Regions from separate parts of the Quadrisphaera sp. DSM 44207 genome, predicted to be linked through region 1. Evidence: riboswitches for the same ligand, from Rfam matches in the RefSeq annotation. Region 1 holds a riboswitch; each other region holds the start of a gene.

Region 1 (3,259 bases):
CCCACCAGGGGCACGAAGACCGCGCCGATGAGGAAGAGGAACGGCTCGTACGCGGCGATGTCGAACGCGAGGGCGAGCAGCGTCGCCACCGCGCCGGTGACCACCGCGAGCACCCGGCGGTCCAGCCGGCCGGCGAGGTTCTGCGCCGAGACCGCGGTGGAGTAGACGTTGGCGAAGGCCTCGTCGACCTCGACGACGAGGAGCACGAGCACCGCCAGGAGCCCCAGGGGGACGGCGAGCAGGGCGTCGATCATGTCCAGGCCCGCCGCGCCGTAGGCGGCCAGGGCCAGGGCACCGAGGGTGAACAGCGCGACGGTCGCCCCGCCGTATCCGAGCGCCGCCCCGGTGAGCGCAGCCCTCGGCGAGCGCGCGTGGCGGGTGTAGTCGGCGACCAGGGGGAACCAGGACACCGGCAGGGCGATCACGACGTCGGCCGCCGTCCAGAAGGACGCCGCCCCGCCATCGCTCACGGGGACCAGCGGCTCGGCGAGCACCTGGGCGAAGAGGTGGAGCACCGCGGCCAGCGCCGCCCAGACCGCGTAGCGGGCGAGGACGCGCGCCGCGCCCAGGGGCCGCAGCGCCATGGCGGTGGCGAGCGCCCCGGCGCCGAGCACGAACGGCCAGCGGGGGGCGTCCAGGGCCCGCGAGGCGGCCTCGGCGATGATGACGATCTCGAACGTCGCCCAGCCGACGCACTGCACGAGGTTGAGCACCGTCGGCGCCACCGAGGCGCGCCGTCCGAACAGGCCCCGCATCAGCACCATGGTCGGCACGCCCTCGCGGGCGCCCGCGGCGGCGCCGAGGCCGAGCAGCAGGCCGCCGATGACGGCGCCGACGACGATGGCCAGCAGCGTCGCGCCCAGCGGCCGGCCGGCCAGCACCACGTAGGTCGCGGCCACGGGCAGCAGCAGGCTGGTGCCGAGGTTGCCCCACAGGCCCAGGCAGTCCCGCAGCCCCAGCGTCCTGGCCGCCGGTTCGGCGAGGGTGATCGGGGCGTCAGGTGCTGAGGACGGACGGCTGGTGACAGACGTGTTCACACGCGCTCCCTACGCCGGCATTACCCGGTCAGGTTCCAGCGGTCGGCGGCACGTCCAGCCACCCTCTCAGCCCGGTTCGTCCGAGCTCCCGCACTGCGGCGGCGACTCTACGCCACGGGGCTCAACAGTCCGCTAGGACCCGTGCTCCCGCAGCCGCCGCGCCAGCTCGGCGGCTGCCGCCGCCGGGTCGTCCGCCTCGGTGATCGCCCGGACGACGACCACGCGGCGCGCGCCGGCGTCCAGGACGGCGTCCAGCGTCGAGCCCTCGACGCCCCCGATGGCGAACCACGCGCTCCCGCCGGCGACGGCGGCGGCGTGGCGCACCAGGTCCAGGCCCGCGGCGGGCCGACCGGGCTTGGTCGGCGTCACCCAGGTCGGACCCACGCACGCGTAGTCCACGTCCGGATCGGCGAGGGCCGTGTCGAACTGCCGCGCCGAGTGCGTCGAGCGCCCGAGGAGGACGTCGGGGCCGAGGATGCGGCGCGCGGCGGCGGGCGGCAGGTCCTGCTGGCCCAGGTGGAGCACGTCCGGGCGGGCGACGGCGGCGACGTCGGCGCGGTCGTTGACGGCCACGAGCCGGCCGTGGTGGCGAGCGGCCGCGGCCACCACCTGCAGCAGCTCCAGCTCCTCGGCGGCCTCCAGGCCCTTCTCCCGCAGCTGGACGACGTCCACGCCCGCGCCCAGCACGGCGTCCAGGAACGGTTCGAGGTCGCCCTGGCGGCGGCGGGAGTCCGTGCACAGGTACAGGCGCGCGTCGGCGAGGGCGGTGCGGCGGTCGGGACCCGGCACGCGCGCCAGTGTGCCAGCAGGGCTACGGTTGAGGTCCACGGGAGCCCGGGCGCGGGCTGAGAGGGCGAGCGCACTCGCCGACCGTCGAACCTGATCCGGGTCATGCCGGCGAAGGGAGCGTCCATGGCCGGTGTCGCCTCCGCGGACGTCGTCGTGCTCGGCGGCGGCGTGATCGGCACCGCGTGCGCGTGGCGCGCCGCGCAGCGCGGCCTGCGGGTGGTCCTCGTCGACCCGGCGCCCGGCTCGGGCGCCTCGCGCGTCGCCGCCGGCATGCTCGCCCCCGTCAGCGAGCTGCACCACGGCGAGGAGGCGCTGCTGCGCCTGAGCCTGCTCGCGAGCGCCGACTACCCGCGCTACGTCGCCGACCTGCAGGCGGCCAGCGGCGCCGACCCCGGCTACCGCGCCTGCGGGACGCTCGCCGTCGCGCTGGAGGCCGACGACCGCGCTCGCCTGGCCGACGTCCGCCGCGCCCAGCAGCGGCTCGGGCTCGACGTCGAGGCCCTGAGCGGGCGCGCGTGCCGGCAGCTGGAGCCGCTGCTGGACCCCGCCGTGTGCGGGGGCGCCCTGGTGCGCGGGGACCACCAGGTCGACCCGCGGCTGCTGCTCGCCGCGCTGCAGGCGGCGGCGCGCGCGGCCGGGGTGCGCACCGTGGTGGCCGCGGGGCGGGTCGAGGTCGAGGGGGGGTGCGCGGTCGGCGTCCGGCTGGACGACGGCGCACCGGTGCGCGCGGAGCGCGTCGTGCTGGCCACCGGGGCGCGCGCCCGCGGCTCGGCGCCCGCGCACCCGCCGGTCCACCCGGTCAAGGGCCAGGTCCTGCGGCTGCGCATGCCCCCCGGCGAGCACGTGATCTCGCGCACGGTGCGCGGGCGCGTGCGTGATCGGGAGGTCTACCTCGTGCCCCGGGCGCACGGTGAGCTCGTCGTGGGCGCCACCACCGAGGAGCGCGGTTTCGACGAGACCGTCACCGCCGGGGCGGTCTACGAGCTGCTGCGCGATGCGCAGGCCCTCGTCCCGGCCGTCAGCGAGCTCGAGCTCGTCGAGGCCGCCGCCCGCTGCCGCCCGGGCTCCCCGGACAACGCCCCCATCATCGGCCCGTCGAGCGTGCCCGGGCTGGTGCTGGCGGTGGGGCACCACCGCAACGGCGTCCTGCTGTCCGGGACCACGGCGGACGCCGTCGCCGACGTCCTCACCGGCGCCGGCCTGCCGGCGCACCTGTCCGAGTTCGGCCCCGACCGGTGTGCACCGCGACCAGCGGTGCTGGAGGAGGTGGGAACGTGAGCGCCAGCACGAGGGACCCCGCGGACGCGGCCTGGAGCGTGGACGTGGTCGTCAACGGGGAGCCGATGAGCCTGCCCGTGGGGGCGACGGTCGCGGACGTCGTCGCCCGGCTGGCCCCGGACGCCGTCGGCGGTGCCCGGGGCACCGCCGTCGCG
Region 2 (3,259 bases), on a different contig from region 1:
GCACCCCGCTCACCCCGCGGGTGCTCTGGGCGGTCAGCGCCGTCAGCACGGCCGTGCCGTAGGCGCCGAGCGCGCTGAAGGTCTTCAGGTCCGCCTGGATCCCGGCCCCGCCGCTGGGGTCGCTGCCGGCGACGCTCAGCGCGACGGCGGTCACGGCAGCAGCCGCGCCGCGGCGGCGCGCGGGTCGGCGGCGGCGGCCACGGCGGAGACGACGCAGATCCCATCGACGCCGGTGGCGCGCACGGCGGGGGCGCGCTCGGCGTCGACGCCGCCGATGGCGACCGTGGCCACGCCGGCGCGGCGGGCGGGCGCGACGAGCGCGCGCAGCCCGTCCAGGCCCAGCGGCGCCGCGGCGTCGGGCTTGGTGGGGGTCGCCCACACCGGCCCCAGGCCCCAGTAGTCCACCGTGCCGGGCGGCAGGTCCGCCGCCGCGGCCGCCTCCGCCGCGCTGCCCACCGACAGGCCCACGAGGCGCTGCGGCCCGAGCAGGGCGCGCACCTCCTCGGCCGGCAGGTCCGACTGCCCCACGTGCACGCCGTCCGCGCCGGCCAGCACCGCGACGTCCACGGCGTCGTCGACGAGCACGGCCACGGACGGGTGGTCCGCCAGCGCGTCGCGGACGGCGCGCACGAGCGCCAGCAGGTCGCGGGCCGAGGCGCGCTTGTCGCGCACCTGCACCGCGCTCGCGCCTCCCGCGGCGGCGGCGCGGACGACGTCCGGCACCGCGCGCGGCGCGCTCAGGGCGGTGTCGGTGACCAGGTACAGCGTCGGGTCGAGCGGGCGCCGCCCGGCGGCGGCCCCCGCGGCGACGGCGCTCACCGCCCACCCGCCGGGCTCTCGTGCGCCGCCAGCTCCCCGGCCGAGAGGTCGGCGGCGGCCAGCTGCGCGCCGTCCACCGCGTCCAGCGCGTCGAGCCAGGCGGCCGCGAACGTGCCCGGGCCCCCGCACACCGCGGCGGCCCGCTCGGCGGCGAGCGCGACGTGGGCGGAGGCGGCGCTCGCCGCGACGAGGCGGTCGGGGACGATCGCGGCGTACGCGGCGACCAGGGCGCCGAGCGCGCACCCGGCGCCCGTGGTGCGGGTGAGCAGCACGTGCCCGCCGCCGACCCGGACGACGCGGCGGCCGTCGGTGAGGACGTCGACCGCGCCGCTGACGGCGACCGCCCCACCGGTGCGCCGCGCCAGCGCCGCGGCGCCCGCGAGGGCCTCCTCGGGGGAGGAGGTGCTGTCGACGCCGCGCCCGCCCGCCCCGGACCCGGCCAGGGCGAGCACCTCCGAGGCGTTGCCGCGCACCACGGCCGGGCGGTGCGCGAGCAGCTCGCCCGCCAGCTGCGTGCGCCACGGCAGCGGCCCGACGGCCACCGGGTCGAGCACCCACGGGGTGGCGTGCTCGGCGGCCGCGGCGGTGGCCAGGCGCATCGCCTCGGCGGTGCGGGCGCTGACGGTGCCGACGTTGACGAGCACGGCCGAGGCCGCGGCGGCGAAGCCCGCCGCCTCGTGCGGGTCGTCGACCATGGCGGGCGAGGCCCCGGCGGCCAGCAGCGCGTTGGCGGTCAGGGCCTGCACCACGGTGTTGGTCAGGCACTGCACGAGCGGGCCGTCGCGGCGCAGCCGCTCGCGCGCCGCGGCGACGTCGTCGCGCAGGGTGGACGGATCGCGTGGTGCCGCAATGGCGCTCATGCCGTGACATCCCTCCGCCAGCATGACCTGGACAGGTTCGACGGGTGTGATCTCAGCCCCGGGCGGGGCACCCCGTGTCACTTCGCCGCCGACCGTAGCAGCGCGCTGCCGGGGGCGCCACGGCGTCCCGGCCGCGGTGGCGGCGCGGGTGCGCCCCGTGCTCGGATGGCGCCGGGGGCACGAGCCCCGGGAGCAGGGAGGTGCGCCGTGGAGCACGTGAGGCTGGGCGGGTCCGGGCTGGAGGTCTCGCGCCTCTGCCTGGGGTGCATGAGCTACGGCGACCCCCAGCGCGGCACCCACCCGTGGACCCTGCCCGAGGAGGAGGCCCGCCCCTTCGTCCGACGGGCGCTGGAGCTGGGCGTCACGTTCTTCGACACCGCGAACGTGTACTCGGCCGGCAGCAGCGAGGAGATCCTCGGGCGGGCGCTGAAGGACTTCGCGGCCTCCCGCGAGGAGGTCGTGATCGCCACGAAGGTCCACGGGCGGATGCGGCCGGGCCCCAACGGCGCCGGGCTCTCCCGCGCGGCGATCATGACCGAGATCGACGCCAGCCTGCGCCGCCTCGGCACCGACCACGTCGACCTGTACCAGGTCCACCGCTGGGACCCGCTGACGCCGATCGAGGAGACCCTCGAGGCGCTGCACGACGTCGTCAGGGCCGGCAAGGCCCGCTACCTCGGGGCCTCCTCCATGTGGGCGTGGCAGTTCTCCAAGGCCCTGCACACCGCCGAGCTGCGCGGCTGGACCCGGTTCGTGAGCATGCAGGACCACTACAACCTGCTCCAGCGCGAGGAGGAGCGGGAGATGCTGCCGCTGTGCGCGGACCAGGGCGTCGGCGTCCTGCCCTGGAGCCCGCTCGCCCGCGGCCGCCTGACCCGCGACTGGGACGAGCGCACCGAGCGCTCGCAGACCGACGCCTTCGGGCGCGACCTCTACGACACCTCCGCCTCGGACCGCGCGATCGCCGAGCGCGTCGCGCAGGTGGCCGAGCAGCGCGGGGTGCCGCGCGCGCAGGTCGCGCTGGCGTGGGTGGCCTCGCGGCCGCAGGTCACCGCGCCGATCGTCGGCGCCACGAAGCTGCACCACCTCGAGGACGCCGTGGCGGCGCTGTCGCTGCGGCTGTCCGAGGAGGAGGTCACCCTGCTCGAGGAGCCGTACGCGCCGCACCCCGTCGCCGGGTTCTGACGCGCGAGGACGGGCGCGCGAGGATGGGCGGCGTGGACGAGGTGCGCATCCGCGAGGACGTCATCCGGCTCGGCCAGCTGCTGAAGCTGGCCGGGGCCGTCGACTCCGGCGCGGACGTCAAGCCGCTGCTGGACAGCGGCGCCGTCACCGTCAACGGCGAGGTCGAGACCCGGCGCGGGCGGCAGGTCCGCCGCGGGGACGTCGTCGCGGTGGACGGCGACCCCCGTCGCGTCGTCTGAGCGCCCCGGCCGGGGCGCTCAGAAGGTGCGGGTGAGGCCGCCGCTGATCGCGCGCAGGTCGATCTGCGCGACGGTGCCGTCGGCACCGCGGCGCTCCACGCGCGGCGGCAGGCCGGAGCCGGTGCGGGTGCCGGTGCGGCCGGTGCGGCCGGTGCG
Region 3 (3,259 bases), on a different contig from region 1:
CGCCGCGCTCCCGCGCCGCCTCCGCTTGCGGGCACCGGCCGCGCTCGGGCCGGGGACCCGCCCTGCACTCGCACCATCGCGCACGTGCATCGCCTCCGTTGGCGAGCGGCCACGGTCGGTGACCGGTTGCGGGTGAGCGTTCTCCACGTCCCCCCGCGTGTCAACCCGTGCGGCGGGTGCGGGCACGATGGAGCGGTGGCTCCCGCCGACCCCGCACCCGACCCCGCACCCGACCCCGCGCCCGACCCCGCGCTGCACGCCCTGGTCAGCGAGCTGGCGGCCCAGGAGGAGCGGCTGCAGTTCGACCGCTTCGACGAGGACGACGCGTGGGCGCTCGGCTGCCGCCTCGTCGACCTCGCCCGCGAGCGGGACCTGCCCGTCGTGGTCGACGTGCGCCGCGGCGGCCAGCAGCTGTTCCACGCGGCGCTGCGCGGGACCACCCCGGACAACGACCGGTGGGTCGAGCGCAAGGTGCGGGTGGTGGAGCGCTTCGGCGCCTCCTCCTACCTCGTCGGCCGGCGCCTGGCCGCCCGCGGCGAGGTCCTGGACGCGCGCGCCGGGGTCGACCCGGCGCAGTACGCCACCCACGGGGGCGCCTTCCCGGTGCGCGTGCGCGGCGTGGGCGTCGTCGGAGCCGTCACCGTCTCGGGCCTGCCGCAGGCGCAGGACCACGCCCTCGTGGTCGAGGCGGTGCAGGCCCACCTGGACCAGCGGCGCGGCTGACGCCTGCCCCGGTCTCAGGGCACGAGCACGGCGCGGCCGACGACGCGACCGGCGCGCAGGTCCTCCAGCACGCGCGGGGCCTGCTCGAGCGGCGCGGGCGTGATCGCCGTCCGCAGCCGTCCGGTGGCTCCCAGCTCCAGCGCGCGCACCAGCTCCGCCCGCCGGTTGCCCACCGACGTCAGGATCCGCTGCTCGGGCACCACCAGGGCCAGGGGGTCCAGCGCGACGCGCTCGCCGCTGTAGCCGAGGTAGACCAGCGCGCCGCGCGTGCCGAGGCACCCCAGGGCCGCGGCCCCGCTCGCGGCGGTGCCCACGAGCTCGAAGACGACGTCCGCGCCGGCGCCGCCGGTGGCCTCGCGCACCCGGGCGGCCACGTCGTCCGCGGACGCGTCGACGAGGACGTCGGCGCCCAGGTCGCGGGCCAGGCGCAGGCGCGCGGCGCTGCGGGCGACGGCCACCACGCGCGCGCCGGCCAGCCGCAGCACCTGCACGAGCGCCAGCCCCACCCCCCCCCGGTGCCCAGCACGACCGCGGTCCGGCCCTCCTGCACGCCCGCGACGTCCACCGCGTGCAGCGCCGTGGTCGCGCTGCAGCACAGCGTCGCGGCGGTCGGCAGGTCCAGCGCGTCCGGCACGGGCACCAGCGCGGACGCCGGCACGAGCACCTGCTCGGCGAAGCCGCCGTCCGTGGCGAAGGCCAGGAAACCCAGGGGCGCGTCGCACAGGTGGTCCTCCCCCGCCCGGCACCAGCGGCACCGCCCGCACGCGTGCCGGTAGTGGACGGCGACCCGGTCGCCGAGGCCGACGCCCCGCACGCCCTCCCCCAGCCGGGCGACGGTGCCGGCCACCTCGTGGCCCAGGGTGATGGGCGTGCGGGCCGGCACCAGCACCCCGTCGAGGAAGTGCAGCTCCGTGCCGCACACCCCCGCCGCGGCGACGTCGAGGACCACCTGCCCCGGTCCGGGGCTCGGGTCCTCCACGTCCTCGACGAGGAGCGGGCGACCCGCTCCGGAGAAGCGCGCAGCGCGCACTGGTCCCTCCCTACGCCGGCACGACCCGGACAGGTTCGAACGGTCGACGGCCCCAGCCGCCCTCTCAGCCCGCTGGTGCGGGCTCCCGCGTACGGGCGCGAGGCTACGCGGCGGTGTGCCAGGGCGCCCGGCGGGTACCGCGCGGGCGTGGCAGCACAGCGCAGGGCCGGGACGTCCGTGGCCGCGTCCGTGGCGGCGTCCGGGCAGTGGAGGGACGAGGACGGCGTCCGCCAGCCGGGAGGCGAGGCGCACGCCTGGGAGCCCGGGACGAACCAGACGCTGTGCGGCCTGGCGCTCAGCCGCTCGCAGCTGGTGCGCTTCCCGCACGTACCGTTCTCCGCCGTCGCCTCCGGGGACGGCGGGGGCGGCGGGGACGGCAGGCAGGTGCAGCGGGTCTGCCCGCGCTGCTCCGCGGCCACGGGCCGGCGCCGCGCCGGCCAGCGGTCGTGGACCCGCGTCGACCCGCGCCCGTGAGCCGGCCGCGCGCGAGCGCTCAGCCCTCGCAGGCCGTCCCGTCGCCGTCGCCGTCCTGGTACCAGTCGTACTCCGGGTCGGCGCCGCGCCGGTAGGGCCCCAGTCCCGCGGCCACCACCTGCGAGCAGCTGCCGTGGCGCGGGTCGAGCCCGTCCCCCGCGGCCCCCGCGCCAGCTGCGCCGCCCGGCGTGGCAGGCGGTGCCGGGGCGCCGTCCCCGGCCGGCAGGGGCTCGTCGGGGCAGGCGGCGAGCACGCGGGCGACGGCGTCGTGCTCGGCCTGCGTCATCCACAGCCCGTGGGCGCTCTTGACGGCCACCTGCCGCGCGACGTAGGCGCAGCGGTAGCCCCGGTTCGGGGGCAGCCAGGTGGCGGCGTCGGCGTCGCCCTTGGCCTGGTTCAGCTCCCCGTCGACCGCGAGGAGGTTCAGCGGGTCGTTGGCGAAGGCGGTGCGGCGCGCGTCGTCCCAGCCCTGGGCGCCCTTCTGCCAGGCGTCGGAGAGGGCGACGACGTGGTCGACCTGCACCAGCTCGCTGGTGCCCTCGCCGCGCTGGAAGCGCACGGCCTTCGGGGTGTACGGCTCCGCCAGGTCCCCGGAGACCACGACGCAGTCGCTGCCCGGCTCGAAGACCTCCCCCGTCAGGTCGCGGGCGAGGACGTCGTTGCGGGTGTCGCACCCGTTGCGGTCCACGTCCGCCCAGGCCTGCCCGAAGCGCTCGCGCTCGTAGCCCGTGCGCGGCGCCCGGCCCTTGACCGGCACGGCCGCGAGCGCCTCGAGGGCCGACCCCGGCGCGCCGGCCGGCGCGGACGCCGGCGCCGGGCCGGGCGCGGCGAGCAGCCCGGCGCCGCACCCCGCCAGCAGCCCGGCGAGCACGGCTGGCAGCACCACGCGCAGCACCCGCTCCTCAGGACGCACCGCTCCCCCGCTCCCCCAGCCCGCACGGACACCACCGGACACCACCGGACACCACCGGCCGCCACAGGCTGTCACGCAGCGTCGTCGATGGGTCCGGCGGAGTGCTCCCCGACGCGCCG

The links. A riboswitch is a leader RNA that binds a small molecule or an ion and turns the genes downstream of it on or off. The one in region 1 is predicted to bind thiamine pyrophosphate.
Region 2: linked by a shared signal. The riboswitch ahead of thiM (hydroxyethylthiazole kinase) and the one ahead of thiO (glycine oxidase ThiO) in region 1 are both predicted to bind thiamine pyrophosphate.
Region 3: linked by a shared signal. The riboswitch ahead of BLS82_RS16655 (alcohol dehydrogenase catalytic domain-containing protein) and the one ahead of thiO (glycine oxidase ThiO) in region 1 are both predicted to bind thiamine pyrophosphate.

The regions. Positions count from the first base shown of each region.
Region 1 covers NZ_FNKA01000003.1:736,614-739,872, forward strand. Annotated here, with positions in the region: gene BLS82_RS13860 (purine-cytosine permease family protein) at 1-1,037, opposite strand, end outside; TPP riboswitch at 1,028-1,139, opposite strand; gene thiE (thiamine phosphate synthase) at 1,170-1,826, opposite strand; TPP riboswitch at 1,854-1,960, shown strand; gene thiO (glycine oxidase ThiO) at 1,950-3,104, shown strand; gene thiS (sulfur carrier protein ThiS) at 3,101-3,259, shown strand, end outside.
Region 2 covers NZ_FNKA01000002.1:209,003-212,261, forward strand. Annotated here, with positions in the region: gene thiD (bifunctional hydroxymethylpyrimidine kinase/phosphomethylpyrimidine kinase) at 1-154, opposite strand, end outside; gene thiE (thiamine phosphate synthase) at 151-819, opposite strand; gene thiM (hydroxyethylthiazole kinase) at 816-1,679, opposite strand; TPP riboswitch at 1,672-1,764, opposite strand; gene BLS82_RS07110 (aldo/keto reductase) at 1,887-2,864, shown strand; gene BLS82_RS07115 (RNA-binding S4 domain-containing protein) at 2,888-3,103, shown strand; gene BLS82_RS15645 (hypothetical protein) at 3,122-3,259, opposite strand, start outside.
Region 3 covers NZ_FNKA01000001.1:35,321-38,579, forward strand. Annotated here, with positions in the region: gene BLS82_RS00150 (heme-degrading domain-containing protein) at 196-723, shown strand; gene BLS82_RS16155 (zinc-binding dehydrogenase) at 738-1,229, opposite strand; partial or broken gene BLS82_RS16655 (alcohol dehydrogenase catalytic domain-containing protein) at 1,415-1,753, opposite strand; TPP riboswitch at 1,760-1,843, opposite strand; gene BLS82_RS00160 (hypothetical protein) at 1,901-2,227, shown strand; gene BLS82_RS00165 (GmrSD restriction endonuclease domain-containing protein) at 2,247-3,140, opposite strand; partial or broken gene BLS82_RS16160 (CDP-glycerol glycerophosphotransferase family protein) at 3,228-3,259, shown strand, end outside.